4 regions of the Paenibacillus sp. TAF43_2 genome follow, and region 3 is predicted to be linked to each of the others. Evidence: riboswitches for the same ligand, from Rfam matches in the RefSeq annotation. Region 3 holds a riboswitch; each other region holds the start of a gene.
What was found. Region 3 has a riboswitch for cyclic di-GMP ahead of AB4Z17_RS28965 (transglutaminase-like domain-containing protein). Riboswitches for the same ligand answer to the same signal wherever they lie in the genome.
Positions count from the first base shown of each region.

Region 1: it holds a riboswitch for cyclic di-GMP, as region 3 does, so the genes downstream of both, AB4Z17_RS01495 (pyridoxal phosphate-dependent decarboxylase family protein) here and AB4Z17_RS28965 (transglutaminase-like domain-containing protein) in region 3, are expected to answer to the same signal.
Region 2: it holds a riboswitch for cyclic di-GMP, as region 3 does, so the genes downstream of both, AB4Z17_RS19895 (EAL domain-containing protein) here and AB4Z17_RS28965 (transglutaminase-like domain-containing protein) in region 3, are expected to answer to the same signal.
Region 4: it holds a riboswitch for cyclic di-GMP, as region 3 does, so the genes downstream of both, AB4Z17_RS23010 (anti-repressor SinI family protein) here and AB4Z17_RS28965 (transglutaminase-like domain-containing protein) in region 3, are expected to answer to the same signal.

Region 1 covers NZ_JBFRDK010000003.1:71,326-74,491, forward strand. The annotation lists gene AB4Z17_RS01490 (methyl-accepting chemotaxis protein) at 1-231, opposite strand, end outside; gene AB4Z17_RS01495 (pyridoxal phosphate-dependent decarboxylase family protein) at 212-1,900, opposite strand; cyclic di-GMP riboswitch class I at 1,995-2,080, opposite strand; gene AB4Z17_RS01500 (DUF423 domain-containing protein) at 2,315-2,677, opposite strand; gene AB4Z17_RS01505 (MFS transporter) at 2,873-3,166, shown strand, end outside.
Region 2 covers NZ_JBFRDK010000096.1:11,343-14,508, reverse strand. The annotation lists gene AB4Z17_RS19900 (metallophosphoesterase) at 1-1,003, shown strand, start outside; cyclic di-GMP riboswitch class I at 1,120-1,205, shown strand; gene AB4Z17_RS19895 (EAL domain-containing protein) at 1,290-3,166, shown strand, end outside.
Region 3 covers NZ_JBFRDK010000210.1:6,656-9,821, reverse strand. The annotation lists gene AB4Z17_RS28965 (transglutaminase-like domain-containing protein) at 337-1,146, opposite strand; cyclic di-GMP riboswitch class I at 1,159-1,237, opposite strand; cyclic di-GMP riboswitch class I at 1,289-1,367, opposite strand; gene lysS (lysine--tRNA ligase) at 1,536-3,068, opposite strand.
Region 4 covers NZ_JBFRDK010000126.1:170-3,335, reverse strand. The annotation lists gene AB4Z17_RS23020 (beta-1,6-N-acetylglucosaminyltransferase) at 1-506, shown strand, start outside; gene galE (UDP-glucose 4-epimerase GalE) at 578-1,624, shown strand; cyclic di-GMP riboswitch class II at 1,823-1,904, shown strand; gene AB4Z17_RS23010 (anti-repressor SinI family protein) at 1,923-2,084, shown strand; gene AB4Z17_RS23005 (helix-turn-helix domain-containing protein) at 2,099-2,431, opposite strand; partial or broken gene AB4Z17_RS23000 (asparagine synthetase B) at 2,762-3,166, shown strand, end outside.

The sequences.
Region 1 (3,166 bases), on a different contig from region 3:
TTGCTTTTCTGAACCAGGGATTGCAGATAATGTATTGCTTGCAATTTGTATATCGGTTATAAGACGTTTATCGAATTGTTCCAATAGTTTCTCAGATAAATTCTGCTGGGTCATATAGCTGGATACTGCAAAGGCTGCACAGGTTATCACTTGCAATAAGAGAATACTGAGAGCGATTTTCACAGAGAGATGTTCTTTGTACCAATTAAAACTAAGTATAGATTTCTTCATGAGTATACTCCTTTTTACTAATTCGCATATATTCCACATAGGTTTCATTGATTTTTGCTTTTAGATAAGCGACGATTTTATCAACATCGGTTACTTGTGTATGCGGCGAAATAACAAATAATTTACTCGCATACAATGCTATTCTTTTGTTATCCAAGGTTGGGACATAAAGATGTTTTTTGGTATCGCCAAAGAACATTTCTCCGCGGTCTCTTCCAAGAATCTCAAACAATAGCTCATTTAATTTATTAATCTCTTCTACTTCAGCATAGCTCATGGAGCCGGCATATTCTTTTTCATAACCATTTTGTTTATCCTCATAAAGTCTAAAGAGTGTAACAATACCAGGGTTTAGATGATTTACAATAACGGCTTCAGGTATTTCTCTTTGCAAGGTCTTTCTGAATGTGACATTCACCTCAACAAATTGGGCAAGCAGCTTTTGATAGCCTTCTATTCCAAACGCTAATAGCGCGCTATAAATACTGATGGAACTTCCCATTCTTGAGCATTCAAGAGTATAGCTGGTGTGATATTGTCCATATCCACGGTGTCCAACATAAGGAGTCTCATCTGGGTCCAAATCAAGAAGCTTTAAATCAGCAGCATTTTTTGCTAAAAATAAGCTCGTTGAATAAGGCGTCTGTCCCAGCTTTTGAAAATCGAAACAAAGCGAGTCTGCTTTCATGAGATGCTGCATTCTCTCTTGAATCAACTTTAGAGCAACAAGCGTATCACTCTCAATGCTTAAAGGGTTTCCTTCAAAATCGTAATCATTATAAAATGCAAAAAAGCCACCTAAAGCTGAGTCGGCATGAATATGCGGTCTTTGAATGTTATGCTTCTGCGAGAGCAGCTCTGTCATTTTATAAATGTCATCTATGTTATCAATACCCATTGCATCAGTCGTACCCGTAGTAGCAACGACGTATATTGGGATGCCTCCGTGCATAATGACGTTTTCCATCTTTTCTTTCAAATCATTTACATCCATTGATGAATCTTCGTTTGTTCTAATCTTAATTAAATGTTTGCTCCCTAGACCTGTAGCCTCAACTGATTTATAAAGGCTGTAATGGGCCGCCTCCGAACAAAAGGCATATAAATTTTGTGGAACCCCGTTTTGAGCTGCAGTCGGACAGGCTTTATTTATTGCCAGCCTTAAACCAGTGAATATAGCTCCTTGGCCGCCCCATGTCGTATATCCGCCGCTTTCAGAAGGATTATAGCCCACGAGATCTGACATCATCGCCACGACTTTAACTTCAGCTTCCGCAGCCGCCGGACCATACACATCCCATAAATTATTGCCATTAACCATAAATGCTGCAATCATGCCAAGTACACCTGGAATACTAGCCATAGGCAAAATATTTGTTAAAAAGTATTTTGTATGATAAGGATGAGCATGAAGCAATTTTAAGAGTTCTTTATTGACTTCTTCTAATGGATTTCCCATTGCGGGAATTCTGCTTGCCTCCGCTAGTTCTTTATAGAAATGAGGACCACGTTCTTTTTCTCCTTTAAGAAATACCGATTCCGGATCCTTTAATTCATCAACACCACTTACAATCTGTTCAATTAAATCTAACATGTAATTTCGTTGCGTTATGTTGCCGTCTTCACTTGGAAATAAACTTTTAATATTAGGCTGGTCTTTCCTATTCATGCTGTACCACTCTCCACCATTCATTTTTCTCTCTATTTTTTACAATCAAAAAGGCATACCTAAAAATAACCATAGGTATACCTTCTGCATATTAATTCGCAACTGGCTGACATTTCTTTGAAAGAAGTAGTCCCTATAGCTTTGCGTCACCACCTTTCGATGGTTTTGCCAATATTTAATTTGGACAAATTTGCAAACTTATTAGCAAACATTTACATCTATCGAAATCATTTTACTATTTTATTTTTCGGAGATCAATATAATTTTTGGTTAATTATGTCTTAAACTAATAGAGTTGCATCTATATTTTCAAAATCTTCATACTTTTCCATCACTATTTCATGTAAACATAAATAAATTCTTTACAATGGTCATAGAAGATAGATATTAAATATTAAAAGCTCAACAATTTCCCTAAAGAACACCTACAGCGACAAGCACCCAACCAATCATAAAAGAAAGCCCGCCTAGCGGTGTAATTGGACCAAGAAACCGAGCTTTAGCAACACTAAGTACATATAGGCTTCCCGAGAACAATATAATTCCCGCTACCAAAAACCAACCGCCCGTAATGATCATTTGAGCACCCGGATACTGACCCGCGAGCAGTCCAATCAGAATTAAACCTAATGCATGTGCGATGTGATACTGTACGCCGACCTCATAAACCTTCAGCTTGTCCGGTGTGATCTTGCTTTTCAGTGCATGTGCGCCGAAAGCTCCAATTGCGACCGCGAGCACCATGAGAATACATCCGAGCATAATAAATGTTTGCATATCAACATCTCTCCTCATTTTATGAATTTGCAAGTTAAGCATATCATGATTGAAAGGAGCAGGGAATTACTAGCAATACTCCAATACCATATATAAAATTACAATTTCAATTTTTTTCTCTACATAATAATTTCCGATTGATTTACTGTTGCCAGAGGAGTAATGTAGTTTGGTATAGCATCAGGAGGCATCTACGTGAAATTCATTCAATCTACCGCCACAGAGTGGCAGGGCTGGTCCCGCAATATTCGTTTATTTTTTCTAGCAAACATGTTATATCAAATCGGTACGGGCATGTTCTCGGTACTCTACAATTTGTACATTCACGAGCTCGGTTACCCCGATGCCATGAGCGGAAAAATTGTCAGTATGCAATCACTCGCAACCGCGTTATGTTTCATTCCCATTGGCTTATTCGGCGATCGCGCCAGCCGCAAGCGCTTGCTCGTCATTGGCGCTCTTTGCAGCGGTGTGGTACTCGCTGGACGC
Region 2 (3,166 bases), on a different contig from region 3:
ATCACGCTGCAATGTTTATCTGCATGCAGATATCGAGCAATCTTTTGCAGTGAGCCGCAATGGGTACAAAATAAATAAGGTTGACCTAACCGCTGTTTATGAGCGACTTCTGCAAAGATTCGGAAGCTACATGAAGGAAAACGATATATCGATGCTCCTGCTCGATGGCGAGCTTTTGCCATGGGAGGCGCTGGGGGAAGGTCTCATCGAAAAGCAGTTTAAGCCAATTGAGAAGGGGCTTGAGACAGAGCTRGCTTTTCTGAAGGCGAATGGATTCGAGGAAGCGTTCGGAAAGCTTGCGCATGATTTCAAGGAAAGCGGTTTTGAAAAGGATCAGTTTCACCTTAGCAAAGGGGCTATTAATGAGAAGTATGGCCTAGCCGTCTATCAAAATTTTAAGCATGTTCATTCTATTCTTGAGAAAAACAAGCCAATTGACGAGCATGTCAAAGCATATGAAACGTATAAGAGGCAGCTGGAGCTGTATGCCGAGGCAGGGGAACTTGAATACAAGCCATTTTCGCTGCTCAAAATCGCATACGTAGACGGAAGCGAGCAGCTGCCAGGGTGGAAAACCTCTGAGATGTATCGATTCCTATCTGACGATCCATTCATCACGCTTGTGCTGTCTGATGCGGAGAGCTATGAGCTTGCAGAAAAATATTTCTACACGCTTACGGTAGACAATCATATGGAAGGTGTCGTGATTAAGCCCGAGCTGCCTCAGCCGTACACGGTTCCCTATATGAAAGTGCGCAATAAGGAATACATGTCTATTATTTACGGTTATGATTATAGATTTCCGCACAAGTACAATAAGCTCATCAAGCAAAAAAATATTACGCAAAAGCTTCGTACATCATTTAACGAGTACCGGCTAGGACAGCATATGCTGGCGATTCCTTTTGCTGAAATTGCCCCAGAAAACGATGGATATCAAGCGGCTGTTGCGAATCTTTTGTTTGAGGTTGCCAAAGAGAAGGAAATCGATCCTAGATTGTAAAACATCAATATACCAAACCTCCCAAAATGGGAGGTTTTTCTACATCATTCGACCTATTATGAAATTGGTTATGGTATATATCGGAATAATATGGAATACTGGTATATGTAAAAAGTCCTAGTAAAAAGCAAAGTTGTCGAAAGACAATGACGCAAAGCCAACAGGCCTAAAGGAAATTTCCAAAGGTGGCTGGGTTGCCAAAAGGATGAGTGATAACATACCTATATCCTCTCCTTAAAAACTTCAGGTTACCGCCTACGTTATGAATAAGAGGGGATATTTAGCAATGAAACAAATGATTAAACGTTTTAATGGAAATGTTAATGTTGGTAGTTTTAATATTGTTCAAAAGTTAGCGAATTTAGGCTACTGGGAGTTTGACCATATTCGCAGAGAAGCATCCTGGTCGAATCAAATGTTCGAAATATATGGTATGAAATCTGATTTCTCGATGACGATTGAACAATTTTTTGAGTTTGTACATCCCGAAGATCGTGAGCGCGTTAATGAGCAGTTCCACCTTGCAATTGAATCAAAAAAGGAAAGCGTTTCCGAGTACAGAATCGTTCGTCAAGGCGGTGAAGTTAGATATGTGGTGGAAAACATTACGTTCATACGGAATGCCGAAAACGAGATATTGTTGACGATAGGCATGATTCAGGATGTAACGGAAAATAAAAAAATACAGCATCGCCTCACACTAGAAGAGCAGCTTTATAAATCGATATTTGAAAACAACCCTGACGCGGTCTTTTCTTTAGACGCACAAGGGCGTTTTTTGTCATGCAATTCTGTGCTTGAGCAAGTTTTTGGATATACGAAAGAGGAAATTATAAATGATAGTTTTCATAAATTTGTAGATGACGCAGCACTGGATAAAACGATTCAATATTTTGAGCAAACGGTCAAGACGCTGAATCCTCAAAACTATGATACGACAGGCATTACGAGAACAGGGCAAACGGTCGAATTTAATGTGACCAATATTCCAATCATTATTAATAAAAAGCTTATCGGCGTCTACGGCATTGCCAAGGATATTACGCAGCAAAAAATGATTGAGCAATCATTGACTGAGACCGAATTAAAATACCGCAGTATTGTTGAGCAATCCATTGTCGGTATTTTTGTCGCGCAAAAAAACAACTTCGTTTATTCAAACGACCAGCTCAATAAAATGTTTGGTTATGACTCCTTGATCGGTATGGATATTATACAGACGATCCATCCTTTAGACCGTGAAGCCGTCGTTAATCAGCTAACGAAGTTACAGGAGGGGCAGTCTTTATCTAATTTCTGCCACAGAGCCATTAAGCAAGATGGGACGATTATTCATTGCGAAGTGCACTATAATCAAGTGTCAAATATGGGTGAGCAGGCGATCGTTGGCGTAGTCCTTGATGTTACGGATCGGAGCAAGGCTGAGGAATTAAATCAATATTTGGCTTACCACGATTATTTAACGGAGATGCCAAATCGCAGAATGTTTGAAGACCAGCTAGATAAGCAGCTAAGGGTAAGCGAGTATTTTAAGCAGAGGCTGGCGATCATGCTGATTGACGTGGATCGTTTCAAATATGTAAATGATACGCTTGGGCATCCGATTGGGGATGAGCTGCTGAAACAAATCGCCTTTCGATTGATGAGCAATTTACGTGATGGCCAAACCGTATTCCGACTTGGCGGAGACGAATTTGCAATTATTATAGCTGATGTAAAGCAGCAAAACGAAATCAAGGATATGGCAGCTACTATTATTAAGCTTATCAATGAGCAATTTTTGATAGAAGGATATGAGCTGAATGTAACCGCAAGTATTGGAATCAGTCAATCGCCTGGCGATGGGAGCTCGGTGGAGCAGTTGATGAAAAATGCGAATGCGGCTCTTTATCATGCGAAGTCCAGAGGCAGCAACCAATCACAGTGCTATTCCTCTTCTTTAAATGTGCAATCATTCAAATTGTTTTCACTCAGCAATGATTTGCGTAAAGCGCAGGAAAGAGGAGAGCTGTTCCTTCATTATATGCCTCGAGTACATTCGCAAACGATGGAAATTGTTGGCGTCGAGGCGCTGCTGCGCTGGAATCATCCAGATTGGGGATTGGTTGCTCCGTCTGAATTCATACCGATCGCAGAGGAAACGGGGCTTATTGTATCGATAGG
Region 3 (3,166 bases):
GGATCAAACTCTCCAAATTGGTGTTTGAAATGCTCATTACTTTTTTATCGCTTTTTTCGCTTATCCCGAAGGATTTGCGAGGCAGTTATTACTCGTTGTTCAGTTTTCAAAGAGCAATCTTTTCTCTCTTGTCGACCGTGTATCTCGTTGGCGACCTAGATAATATATCATAGGCGTATATAGCATTGCAAGTGTTTTTTTCATTATTTACGAAAAAGTTTTCAACACTCCTATTTGCCTTCTATTTGCGTAATCGTTGCTTCGCTTCCTCCTCACCTATATTGAAGAAAGACATAAAAAAACGAGCTCTGCGATTTCCGCAAGCTCGTATGACTTCTAATATGTTTTTGTAACTGTATATTGAGCTGCATCCTTGATAAGCTCATACTTTTTCTTGCCCTTCTTTAGACCCGCATCAACTGTCGTATCAATCGTAACCCATTTCCCATCCAAGTATACTTCGTTCCAAGCATGATAAACATCCACATAAGTAGATTGTCCCATCAAGAGCTTCGTAGGAATATCCACGCTCCGCAGCATTGCCGCAAACAATGAAGCGTATCCGTAGCAAATATCCTTTCTCGATTTAAATGTGCGATCAATATTGGGGAGGTAATCAACTGACAGATTAGCAGCTAATTGATTATCATAACTTACATTCGTAATAATATACTCGTAGATTGCCTTTACTTTCTCCATATCCGTTTTTTTATTGCTCGCTAATTCTTTTGCCTTGACGATGGCGCTGCTCGCATTCGACCAGTCAATGTTCTGGATGGAATTCAAGTACAAAACCTTGTTGTCTTTTAAATCAAGCGTCACGGTTTCTTTCTTCGCCAGTTTGTATTTGTTGCCTGTTGTATTCTCTAGAAGAGATATCGTATATTCGCCATTGCCAAGCTGCAATGGAAACTTCTCAGCTGTTTTTCCGCTGGTTAGATTATATGTATAATTTGATGCGCCTTTTGCGATCATAAGCTTCGTTTTCACTTTAGTGCTCACTGCATATTGTACGGAGACAACACCTTTATCTAAATTCCCCGTGTTGAGCCAATCAGAAGAGTCCGCTTCATTTGCCTGAACGACCGTTACATGGATGGATGCAAAAAGAACAAAAGCTGCGATGACTAACATAAATTTACGCATGAATATACTCCCTTCGGTAGCTGGCTGCCATCTTACGGAAGGCCCTTTAGCTTTGCGTCCCTACCTTTCGATAGGTTTGCCATTATCGTGTGAAGCGCTTTGTGATGAATTTCCCCTATACAAACAAAAAAAAGCCTGTTCATTCGGTAGCTGGCTGCCATCATACGGAAGGCCCTTTAGCTTTGCGTCCCTACCTTTCGATAGGTTTGCCGTTATCGTGTAGCGCTTTATTAGTTCTATTCTACCATATGAATCTAGCAAATCAATAGATTGTACTACAATATCAATCATAATTTGAATGTTTTTAAGGATTGTTGTTGCAAATTCTCGATATTAGAAAAAAAAAGAACCGTTGGCTGCTAAAAGCCAAACGGTTTCTTGTTTCTTTCTTATTCAGCAGAACGCTGATCTCTCATATGAGGGAACAACAGTACATCACGAATAGATGGAGCATCTGTTAGAAGCATGATCAATCGGTCGATACCGATTCCTAGTCCGCCTGTTGGCGGCATGCCGTATTCCAGAGCGCGGATAAAGTCTTCATCCATCTCATGCGCCTCGTCATTTCCATGCTCACGCTCAACAAGCTGCGACTCGAAACGCTCACGCTGATCGATCGGATCGTTAAGCTCCGTAAATGCATTAGCATGCTCGCGTGCTACGATGAATAGCTCAAATCGATCGGTGAAGCGTGGATCCGCTTCGCTCTTCTTAGCAAGCGGCGAAATAGCAACCGGATGTCCTGTAACAAAGGTTGGCTGAATAAGCGTATGCTCACCGAACTGTTCAAAGAAGGCGTTGAGAATATGACCAAATGTCATATGCGGATCAACGGCAACTTTGTGTTCTTTCGCCAAACGATGGGCTTCCTCGTCGCTCATTTCCACGCCGAAATCTACGCCAGTCGTTTCTTTGACAAGCTCAACCATGCTGACACGGCGCCACTGAGGCGTCAAATCAATCTCTTGGCCTTGATAAGTGATTTTCGTTGTTCCAAGAACCTCTTGTGCAATATGTGCGATGACATTCTCTGTCAATGCCATAATATCCTTGTAATCAGCATAAGCCTCGTAAAGCTCAATCATTGTAAACTCTGGATTGTGGCGAGTCGAAATCCCCTCATTCCGGTATACACGGCCGATCTCATATACTTTCTCCAATCCGCCTACAATTAGTCGCTTCAAATGAAGCTCGATTGCAATACGCATGTAGAGCTGCATGTCCAGCGCATTATGATGCGTTTCGAAAGGCCGTGCTGCAGCACCGCCTGCAATGGAATGCAGTGTTGGTGTTTCTACTTCTAAATACCCGCGGGAATCTAGGTAGCGACGCATGGATTGAATGATTTTGGAACGAGTAATAAAGGTTTGTTGGACGTCGGGATTCACGATAAGGTCAACATAACGCTGACGATAACGAAGCTCTACGTCTTTTAAGCCATGATATTTATCAGGCAATGGAAGAAGCGACTTTGTCAAAACTTCAATATCACGTGCTTTGACAGAGACTTCGCCTGTATTCGTTTTGAATACAACGCCTACTACGCCAATGATATCACCGATATCCAGCAAATCAAAAGCTGCAAACTTATGCTCTTCAACGGAATCTTTACGAACATATATTTGAACCTTGCCGCTCAAATCTTGAATCGTAGCAAAACCCGCTTTGCCCATGCCGCGTTTCTGCATAATACGGCCAGCAATACGCACTTCAACCGCTTTTTCTTCTATTTCTTCTTTGCTGAGCCCTTCATAGGCTTGTACAATATCTTTGGCGTTATGAGTGCGTTCGAATTTTCGGCCAAATGGATCCACACCTAACCCTCTAAGCTCGTCCAATTTGTTTCTGCGAATTTGCAAAAGCTCACTTAGCTCCTGCTGTTCATTGTTTTCTTGTTCCACTTCTTTCATCTCCTTGATCATTCGGCAAAAGCAAGCAGCTGTCACCGGATTCATGCAGCAAAATCTCGTTTCGCAATAAAATATAAGCAATGTATAGACCTGTAATATACGTTCTTATA
Region 4 (3,166 bases), on a different contig from region 3:
CTGCTGCACATGTAAATATGAAATGGTTTGATTCAGCAAGAAGACAATACAATACATTCCACCCGCTTAGAGTTTTCAGAAGCATAATGCTGAAAATGTATAAGAAAGGTTTAGTTCTTTTCCCTAACCGTCAGTTAATGCCTAACAATTATTTGTTGTATCATGGCTCCTCGTGGTTCTGCATGCCAATTGAAGTTGCAAGATTTATCATAGATTTTCTTGACCAAAACAAATGGTATTATCAATATTTCAAATATGCTCTGTGCCCAGATGAATGGTTTTTTCAAACCTTAGTTATGAACTCGAAATATGCGGATCAGGTCACTAATGATAATTTAACTTATTTAAAATGGGGAGAAAAATATAACAATAGTAATCACCCCATAAATCTAAGCTTTAAAGATATTGATTCTATTGAAAAATCGAATAAATACTTTGCGAGAAAATTCGATGAAAGAGAAGATGCAGCAATGATAAATTATTACAGCGAAAAGGTATGCATGTGAGCTTAGCATCGGAGAGGTGTTTTTTTGATTTAGTTGTTCTTTATTAAGAATTATTGAGAGGGGTAAATAAAATGGCAATTTTAGTAACAGGCGGAGCGGGGTACATAGGCAGTCATACTTGCATTGAGCTTCTTGAAGCGGGATATGAATTAGTGGTTGTTGATAATTTGTCTAATAGCAGCTATATCGCTTTAGAAAGAGTGAAAGAGATTACAAATAAAACCTTTACCTTTTATCAAATGGATCTTATGGATCAAAAGGGACTCGAGCATGTATTTTCGAATCATGCTATTGATGCTGTTATTCACTTCGCTGGGTTAAAGGCTGTCGGAGAGTCTGTTCAAATGCCTTTATCTTATTATCATACCAATATAACGAGCACTTTAATTCTTTGTGGAGTCATGAGGAAATTTGGTGTTCATAAATTAGTGTTTAGTTCCTCGGCTACTGTTTATGGACGGCCCGAACAAGTTCCGATTATTGAGGATTCACCGCTCTCAGCAACAAATCCATATGGTCGGACTAAGCTCATGCTAGAACAAATTTTACTGGATCTAGCTAGTTCAGATAACAGCTGGGGAATAACGATCCTGAGGTATTTCAACCCTATTGGCGCCCATAAAAGTGGTCGAATTGGAGAAAATCCAAATGGCGTGCCAAACAACTTAATGCCTTACATATCGCAGGTAGCTGTTGGCAAGCTTAAACAGTTGCATGTATTTGGAAATGATTATCCAACTGTGGATGGCACTGGAGTGAGAGACTACATTCATGTAGTAGATCTAGCAAAGGGGCATGTAAAGGCACTGGAAAAGATGAGTAGAAAATCAAATGTGAATATATATAATCTTGGCACTGGGAATGGCTACAGTGTGTTAGAGATGATTGCAGCCTTCGAGAAGGTAACTGGTCAAAGCATTCCATACGAGGTCGTTAGCCGCAGACCTGGCGATATTGCTGTTTGTTATGCAGATACGCTGAAGGCAAATGAAGAATTGAATTGGTTTGCAACAAAAGGAATAGAAGAAATGTGCAGCGATACGTGGAGATGGCAATTTTCAAATCCGAATGGTTATGAAGAAGATGCACTGTTGAAATCTGAACTTGCAGCAAAATAATATACCGGATAGCTCTGTTAATAAAGCAACATTTTAGAGCTCCTAATTTGATCTAGCGGGCTCTATCTCCTTCCCCTGCTCCCTTTAACAATCATTAAATAAATTCGACAAAAAATGTAATTATCTTTCATTTTTGTGAGACAGGAAGCGACAGCATACGCAATTAGAGTGATTTATAATACATCTATAAACGAATGACAAGCATAGGGAGACGTTGAAATGCGTTTAGTATCTGGGCACCTTAAACGCATGGAGTCAGTGGTGCAACCGTCCCAAATTGAATGGGGGACATGGGAAAATGGTACTTACAAAATCAGAGGATAATCAGGATTTAGATATGGAATGGGTAGCATTAATCATGAATGCACGTTCTTTGGGGTTTAGCAAGGAAGATGTTAGAAAGGTATTACTATGTCTTGAAGAAAGCAAGAAAGATGATATACAAGAAACAGCCGTATAAAAGAAAATAAAGCGCTACTCTCGCTTTATTTTCCATTTATTGAATTCTAAAAATTCTTTAAACTGATCTTTGCTTACGCCAGAAGCCATTGCTTCTCGAACTAGATCGGCCCACTCGGTGTCTAGATTGCTTGTTTTACGATCATTGTTTTCATCGCTATTTAAAAATTCTTCAACCGTTACGTTTAATACTGCGCCTACCTTTTCGAGAAATTGAATCGAAGGATTTTGCTGGAGCCCTCGTTCAATAGAGCTTAAGTAAGATTTTGCGACGCCTGCCCGTTGCGACAACTCCGTTAGGGATAGGCCTTTTCTCTTGCGCAGCATCTGAATACGTTCTCCGATCATAGCAAACTCCCCCGTTATCTCTTCGTTGTAGACTAACACTATTATAACGAATAATTCTTAATTGCGAAAGCTTGTAAGTTTTAACGAATAAAAAATAAAATGACGTCTAAATTAGAAAAAAATAAGGTTAAACCCATTTCGAAATGTTGTTCTTATAAAAGAACGATGTTTCGTTTTATTTTGTGATATTTTGGTGAAAAAACGATTGACAACGTCTGTTTTCAAGTGTATTATTCAAATATGTTCTTTATTAAGAACTAAAAGACATTCAATGATGCTCGCATCTCGTTCGATTGAAGAACACGCTGGCTATCTAAATCGGAGGCACGAATGAGCGCAATAGCAGTCGTTTATGAAGTTGATCAGACAGCCCATGTGTTAGATCAGGGGAATAGACTGATGCAGCAATTATCACGGTTTCCTTGCAATACAGCTCAAGCATGGAATAAGAACAATGTGTTTGTTGGATGCCATAATCAATGGATTACACCAGAGTCTGTCGGGGAATGCAATCCCTATTATGATTCGGAAAGACGCTTAGTCATAAGTGCCGATGCAATTATTGATAACCGCATTGAGCTGTTTGAAGCATTAAATGTAGAGCTTGACCGTAGAGTGCAAATCACTGATGCCGAACTGATTTTACTCTCCTATGCGAAATGGGGGGTTGAGTCACCCAAGCATCTGATCGGTGATTTTGCTTTTATGATATGGGATGAGAGAGAACAAAGAGTG